One region of the Allobosea sp. TAB14 genome, then DNA from elsewhere that is predicted to be linked to it. Evidence: predicted binding sites of a transcription regulator. Region 1 holds the regulator's gene; the other holds the start of a gene.
The links. Region 1 encodes LexA, which represses DNA repair genes until DNA is damaged. Its sites were predicted from a motif close to TGTTCNNNNTGTGTTCNG; they were not measured.

Region 1 (3,915 bases):
GACCCGCCGGCGCTGGCACGCGCCTATGCGGCGGGCGGCGCGGCCTGCATCTCGGTGCTGACCGACGCGCCCTCCTTCCAGGGCCAGCCGGAATTCCTGACGCAAGCGCGCGAGGCTTGCGGCCTGCCGGGGCTGCGCAAGGATTTCCTCTACGACCCCTATCAGGTCTTCGAGGCCCGCGCCTGGGGCGCCGATTGCATCCTGATCATCATGGCCGGTGTCGACGACGCCACCGCCCGGGTGCTCAACGACACGGCGCGCGAGCTCGGCATGGATGTCCTCGTCGAGATCCATGACGATGCCGAGCTCGACCGGGCGCTCAAGCTCGAAAGCCGTCTGCTCGGGATCAACAACCGCGACCTGCGCAGCTTCCACGTCGATCTCGCCGTGACCGAGCGGCTGGCGCCGCGCGTGCCGTCCGACCGCATCGTCATCAGCGAGAGCGGCATCTTCACCCACGCCGACATCCAGCGTCTCGGCAAGGTCGGCGTCGAGACCTTCCTCGTCGGCGAAAGCCTGATGCGACAGGCCGATGTCGCGGCCGCGACCGCGCTGCTGCTCACCGGCAAGGCGCGCGAGAACGCGGCGTGAGCCGGCTCAGCCATCTCGACGCGCAAGGCCAGGCGCATATGGTCGATGTCGGCGACAAGGCCGAGACCGGGCGCATCGCCATCGCCGAAGGCTGCGTCGTGATGGCGCCGGAAACCATCGCGATCGTGCGCGACGGCAACGCCAAGAAAGGCGACGTGCTCGGCACCGCCCGGCTCGCCGGCATCATGGCGGCCAAGCGCACCCATGAACTGATCCCGCTCTGCCACCCGCTGCTGCTGAGCAAGATCGCTGTCGAGCTCGAACTGGACGAGGCCCTGCCCGGCGTGCGCGTCCGCGCCGAGGTCAAGATGAAGGGTCAGACCGGCGTCGAGATGGAGGCGCTGACCGCCGTCTCCGTCGCCTGCCTGACCGTCTACGACATGGTCAAGGCCGTCGATCGCGCGATGCGGATCGAAGGCATCCGCCTGCTGCACAAATCCGGCGGACAATCCGGCGATTACCACGCCAAGGCGCTCTGACATGGCTCTCACCCCGGTTCCCGTCGCGCTCAAGGCCCTGCTCGACAGCGTTCCGGGGCCGACGGGCAGCGAGATGCAGCCCCTGGCGCGCTGCGCCTGGCGCGTGCTCGCGGCCGATGTGAAGGCGCTGCGCACCCAGCCGCCTTTCGCCAACTCCGCCATGGACGGCTATGCCGTCCGTGCCGCCGACATGGAAGTCGGCAAGCAACTCCGCGTGATCGGCGAATCCGCGGCCGGGCGGCGTTTCGACGGCAGCGTCCGTCCGGGCGAGGCTGTGCGGATCTTCACGACGACCTCGCGGCGCGGATCGCCGCCGCCCGTGCCGCGGAGGCCGACGTGCTGATCACCCTCGGCGGCGCCTCGGTCGGCGAGCACGACCTCGTGCAGGAGGCGCTGAAGCGGGCCGGCATGAGCCTCGGCTTCTGGAAGATCGCGATGCGGCCGGGCAAGCCGATGATGACCGGCCGGCTTGGCCGCATGGTGGTGCTCGGGCTGCCCGGCAATCCGGTCTCGTCGATCGTCTGCGGCCATCTCTTCCTGCTACCGCTGATCGAGGCGCTGCTCGGTATGGACGCCCCCGATCGCGATCGCAGCATCCCGGCGATTCTCGGAAAAGATATGCCGGCTAATGATAAACGTGAGGACTATCTCCGCTCCGATCTCGTCATGACGCCGGCCGGCTGGGTGGCGACGCCGTTCGACAGGCAGGATTCCTCGATGCTGGGCACTTTGGCGCGCGCCAAGGCCCTGACGATCCGACCGGCGCATGCAGAGCCGGCTCACAAAGGCGATATCTGCCGCATTCTGCCGCTGCGGTAGCAGTCGCTTGCGGAACACAAGGCGAACAGTTATAGTGTTCTGGCTTTGTTTCGAATCTGTATCGCGGGGCACCGGCGGGGACCATGCTGACACGCAAGCAACACGAACTCCTGCGCTTCATCCAGGAACGCTTGCGCGAAAGCGGCGTGCCCCCCTCCTTCGACGAGATGAAGGATGCGCTCGACCTGCGCTCCAAATCGGGCATCCACCGGCTGATCATGGCGCTTGAGGAGCGCGGCTTCATCCGCCGCCTGCCCAATCGGGCGCGGGCCCTCGAAGTCATCAAGATGCCGGACGGGCTCGCTGGCCCGCAGCCGCGTCGCTTCAACCCAGCCGTCGTGCAGGGCGGCCTCGGCTCGCAGCCCTCTCTCGCCAAGCCGCGCCCTGCCCCAGCCGATGACGATGCACGCTCCCCGGTCGCGATTCCCGTGATGGGCCGCATCGCCGCCGGCACGCCGATCTCGGCGATCCAGAGCCGCAGCCATACGGTTTCGCTGCCGCCCGACATGCTGGGTTCGGGCGAGCATTATGCGCTGGAGGTACGCGGCGATTCGATGGTCGAGGCCGGCATCCTCGACGGCGACACCGTCATCATCCGCAAGCAGGACACGGCAAACACCGGCGACATCATCGTCGCGCTGATCGACGAGGAAGAGGCGACGCTGAAGCGTCTGCGCCGGCGTGGCTCCTCGATCGCGCTCGAAGCGGCCAATCCGGCCTATGAGACACGCGTCCTGGGCCCCGACCGCGTCAAGATCCAGGGCCGGCTGGTCAACCTGCTGCGCCGCTACTGAGCGAACTCGGCCTCGTCCGACGCGACCTCCGGAGCAGCAGAGGCCCGTGTCGCAGCGGGGGCCGGCGCGCCGGACCGAGCTGCGGCTTCGGAAGGCTTGCGGCGGCTCCAGGGCCGGTCTGCGACGGCGTTTCCCGAGGAATGGCTGCGCCAGCCGAAGGCGGCGCGGTAGAGCGAGGTCGCGCCGTCCCGCGACAGCGCCATCCGATCGACGAGCCTGGCTTCGCAAGGCGCGCTCCAGGGAATGTTGGTGACGACGAGATCGGCGCGGCGGCAATCCTCGATGATGGCGATCCGATCCCGGGCATAGGAGATGCTGCGCCCGTCGGCGGTTCGGACGACGCAGGCATTGGCGTCGCAGGCGATGCCGGCACGCAGGGTCGCGTCGTCCGGCGCGCGGCTGTCGCCATCGGAAGCGAGCCATTGCTGCAGGACGAAGCGGCTCGGCCGGCCGGCGATGGCGAGGCGGCCGTCGCTGCCGCGCACGGCGATGCCGGAGCCGTCACGCTCGATCAGGATCTCGGGCCGCTCCGGCCTCGCGGCGAAGGCGACGCCGAGGATGAGCGGCAGCGCCGCCAGCCAGCGCAGCCCCGTGGTCCAGAGCGTGATCCATAGCAGCGAGGCGGCAAAGGAGAGCAGCACGGCCGGGCCGAAGGCCACCACCGTCACGGTCGAATGGTCGATGGTGGCGACCCAATGCGCGACTTTCAGCACGATGTCGGAAGCGAGCCCCATCAGCGCCCAGGCCGGCCAGTCCAGACCGAAGGGGTAGGCCAGCACGCCGAACACCGCCGCCGGCATCACGAAGAGCGAGACGAAGGGCAGCGCCATGGCATTGCCGAGCAGGCCGAAGGGATTGAAAGTCTGGAAATGATAGGCGCCGAAGGGCGCCGTCGCGGCCGTGGCGAGGAGCGTCGTCACCACGATGCCGAGCGAGGCCGTCCAGAGCGTGCCCAAAGGCCAGGGCAAGGCCGTCGGCGGCTTCGACCGGTCGCGCTTCTCCCAGCGCTCGGCGAAAGCGACCAGCGCCGCGACCGCACCGAAGGACATCTGGAAGCTCGGGCCGAGCAGGGCCTCGGGCTCGCGCAGCAGCACGATGATCGCGGCGAGCGCGAGATTGCGCATGCTGAGCGCCGCCCGGTCGACGAGGATCGCGCCGAGCATGACCAGCGTCATGATGAGCGAACGTTCCGTCGCGACGTCGCTGCCGGAGAAGATGCAATAGGCGGTGGC
Region 2 (3,773 bases), on a different contig from region 1:
GGAATAGCGGTGTTCGGGGCAGGGGCCGTGCTCGGCGATCGCCTTGCGGTGCTGCGGCGTCGCGTAGCCGACATGTCCGGAGAAGCCATAGGCCGGATAGCGCCGGCACAGCCGCGCCATCATCCGGTCTCGCGTCACCTTGGCGACGATCGAGGCGGCCGCGATGGAAGCCACCGCCCCGTCGCCCTGGATGATCGCTTCGCAGGAACAGGCCAGCACCGGCGGATCGTTGCCGTCGACCAGGACATGCAGCGGCGCCAGCGGCAGCGCCGCCACGGCCCGGCGCATCGCGAGCAGCGTCGCCTGCCGGATGTTGACGGCGTCGATCTCGACCGCGGTGGCGCTGGCGACGGAAACCGCGAGCGCCCGCTCCATGATCTCCGCGAAGAGCTCCTCGCGCAGCGGTGCCGGCAGCTTCTTCGAATCGTCGAGCCCGGCCGGCACGCGCTTGGGATCGAGAATCACCGCAGCCGCCACCACCGGCCCGGCGAGCGGCCCGCGCCCGACCTCGTCGATGCCGGCCAGCGGCCAGCGTCCGTCGGCGATGGCAAGCGTTTCGCGGGTGAAGTCTGCGGGCATGGCGGGCTTATGCAACAGAGTCCGATTCGGAGCCAGAGCGACGTGAGCGCACGCCCTCCGTCATGCTCGGGCGCAACCCGAGCATCTCTCGCCGCAGGGGGCTCTGGAATCCTCTCGCGCGAGAGATTCTCGGGTCGGCGCTTCGCTTCGCCCGGGAAGGACGGCTTCATTCAGTAGGCCGGCACTGCTCGCGCGTCAGAACAAGCTCAACTGCGCCTTCTCCTTCTCCGGCTTGACGAACAAATCCGTACGCAGCCGCCTGCGCGCCGTGTTGAAGCCGATGCGCTCGGCCGCCATCTCGAAGCGCCGGCCGATCATCCAGGCATAGGGGCCGGAGCCGACCATGCGCTGGCCCCATTGCGAATCGTAGTCCTTGCCGCCCCGCGTCGAGCGGATCAGCGACATCACATGGCGCAGCTTGTCCGGGTGATGGGTGAGCAGCCATTCCTGCACGATGTCGCGCACCTCCAGCGGCAGCCTGAGCAGCACGTAACCGGCCTCCTGCGCACCCGCGGCCTTGGCAGCATCGAGGATGCGCTCGATCTCGTGCTCGTTGATCGCCGGGACGATCGGCGCCACCAGCACCGTGACCGGAATGCCGGCCTCCGAGAGCTTGCGGATCGTCTCCAGCCGCTTCGGCGGCGAGGCGGCGCGCGGCTCCATCCCGCGCGCGACCTTCGGATCGAGCGTCGTCACCGAAAGCGCGACCTTGACGAGACCCTTCGCCGCCATCGGCGCGAGGATGTCGATGTCGCGCTGCACCAGCGCCGATTTGGTGACGATCCCGACGGGATGGTTGAACTTGGCCAGCACCTCCAGCACCTGGCGCATGATGCGCAGCTTCTTCTCGATCGGCTGGTAAGGGTCGGTATTGGTGCCGATGGCGATGGTGCGCGGCTGGTAGGAGGGAGCGGAGAGCTCCTTCTCCAGCAATTGCGCCGCATCGAGCTTGGCCGTCAGCTTGCTCTCGAAGTCGAGCCCTGGCGAAAGGCCGAGATAGGCATGGGTCGGCCGGGCGAAGCAGTAGACGCAGCCATGCTCGCAGCCGCGATAGGGATTGATCGAGCGGTCGAAGGAGATGTCCGGCGAATCGTTGCGCGTGATGATGCTGCGCGCCTTCTCATAGGCGATCTCGGTCTTGAACGCCGGCAAGTCGCCGAGCGAGCCCCAGCCGTCATCCTCCGCGACGCGCTGTTCGGCCTCGTAGCGTCCGCCCGGATTGATCGTGGCGCCGCGCCCGCGCCGCCGCTCGGGATCGATGCTGCTGCCGACATGGGCGAGCGGATCGACAGGCGCGATTCGCACGGAGGCTGACACCGGCTCGCTATCCTGCCGCCGCAGCGGCAGGGCCGTCGGCATCGGCCGGGAAGTCGGTCTGGCCCGGGGCATGGCTGTTCCATCCTGCCGAACGCCGGGAATCGGCGTCCATCATTGGTCGTGAATGTGAACATAACAGGAACAAAAGGCAAGTGACAGGATTGCGACGTGTTGCGCTGCGCCATACACATTGCAGATGCTCACAGCCGTGATCCGTGCGCCCGGCTCGGCGCAAGCCATCGCCGCGACCTTCGCCGTGCTGATCCCGGCGGTGGCTGAGGGATTCCTTGGCCATGCCGTCGTTGTCGACACCGTCGGCGCGGACGGTCTCGCGCGCATCGCCGATGCGACGGGTGCGAGCTATCTGCGCGCGGGCAACGCCGAAGGCTGGCATCTTGGCGCCAAGGAAGCGCGCGGCGACTGGCTCCTGCTGCTCGACGCCGGCGACGTGCCGCAGCTCAATTGGGCGCAGGCGGTCGAGCGGCATCTCCTGCTCGCGCCCGATGCGCCGGCGCTGCTGCCGCTGCGCGGCTTCGCCGCCTCCTTGCGCGAGCGCGCCGCGATCTCCTTCGGCGGCCGGCGGCTGCGTGCGGGCCTGATCGCGCCCAAGGGCGCGGTGCTCGCCGGCCGGCTCGGCCATGCGCCGCGGCGGCTGCAGACGGGGCGGGAGCGCGTGAGCGGATAGCTGGCCGTCGGGGCGAATGGCGCGGCAAGGCGGCAGCGCAGGAGCGCGAACGCATCAGCGATGTTCGAGATAGTCGCCCGTATAGTTCAGCAAGGCGCGCATGGCCTGGCGCGCGGCATCGGCGTCTTCGCGCTGGATGGCGGCGGCGACGGCGCCGTGATTGTCGAGGTTTCCCTCGAACACGGTCACGGTGAAATCGAAGATCGCGCTGAGCAGCGCGTCGATCGCACCGTGAAGGCTTTGCAGGACGGGATTATGCGTGGCGTCCAGAACCGCCAGGTGAAAGGCCTTGTCGGCTGAGATCGCGCGGGCGGGATCGTGGCGGTCGCGGACCATGGCCGCATAGGCTGCGCTGATCGCGTCGCGCTGCACGTTGGTCGCGCGCGTGGCTGCGAGCGCGGCCGCTTCCGGCTCGATGATGCGGCGCGCCTCGGCGAAGGCGAGGAGATCGGCGCGGCTGATTCCGCTGGCGGCGATCCAGCCGATCAGGTCGCGGTCGAGCCAGCTCCATTCATGGCGCGGGCGCACATGCGTGCCGTGGCGCTGGCGCACGCTGACCAGCCCCTTTGCCGCCAGGATCCGGACGGCTTCCCGCACAACGCCCCGGCTGACCTGGAAGCGCGCTTCGAGGGCAGGTTCGGCGGCCAGCGCACCGCCCGGCGGCGGATTGCCGCCGACGATCTCGATGCCGAGGCTTTCGACCACGCTGCTGGTCCGGGCGGGCTTGCGGTTGGTCATGAGCCTCGAGCGATGCGGTTCGGAGGCTTCTTAGCCGCCGCCGTCCTGCGTCACAAGCAAGCGGGCTTCGTGTCCCGCATGCTTGCGGTCAAACATCATATGTTTTACATCAGATGTTTGAAAGGCCGCGGCGAGAAGATCGCGGTCACCAACACTCGGGAGGAGTTGGGCCATGGCCACCGTCGAAGGGACTGTGAATCGAGCGGAAACGATGCGGCGGGTCGGCTGGCGCCTGCTGCCGTTCCTGATGCTGCTTTATCTGATCGCCTATATCGACCGTTCGAACATTTCGGTGGCGGCGCTTCAGATGAATGCCGAGCTCGGCCTCACAGCCGAGATGTATGGCCGGGCGGCCGGCATCTTCTTCGCGACCTACATCCTGTTCGAAATTCCCAGCAACATGGTGCTGGCCCGTGTCGGTGCGCGCCGCTGGATCGCCCGGATCATGCTGAGC

Region 2: a site for LexA is predicted at 2,023-2,040, ahead of AB4Y99_RS18335 (PA0069 family radical SAM protein). Genes of this name have one in related genera too.

The regions. Positions count from the first base shown of each region.
Region 1 is NZ_JBFRDQ010000303.1:47-3,961, forward strand. It holds partial or broken gene trpC (indole-3-glycerol phosphate synthase TrpC) at 1-591, shown strand, start outside; gene moaC (cyclic pyranopterin monophosphate synthase MoaC) at 588-1,070, shown strand; partial or broken gene AB4Y99_RS26735 (molybdopterin molybdotransferase MoeA) at 1,072-1,889, shown strand; gene lexA (transcriptional repressor LexA) at 1,973-2,683, shown strand; partial or broken gene AB4Y99_RS26745 (ComEC/Rec2 family competence protein) at 2,677-3,915, opposite strand, start outside.
Region 2 is NZ_JBFRDQ010000122.1:22,349-26,121, forward strand. It holds gene AB4Y99_RS18330 (ribonuclease HII) at 1-579, opposite strand, end outside; gene AB4Y99_RS18335 (PA0069 family radical SAM protein) at 775-1,968, opposite strand; gene AB4Y99_RS18340 (glycosyltransferase family A protein) at 2,105-2,581, shown strand; gene AB4Y99_RS18345 (FadR/GntR family transcriptional regulator) at 2,636-3,319, opposite strand; partial or broken gene AB4Y99_RS18350 (MFS transporter) at 3,492-3,773, shown strand, end outside.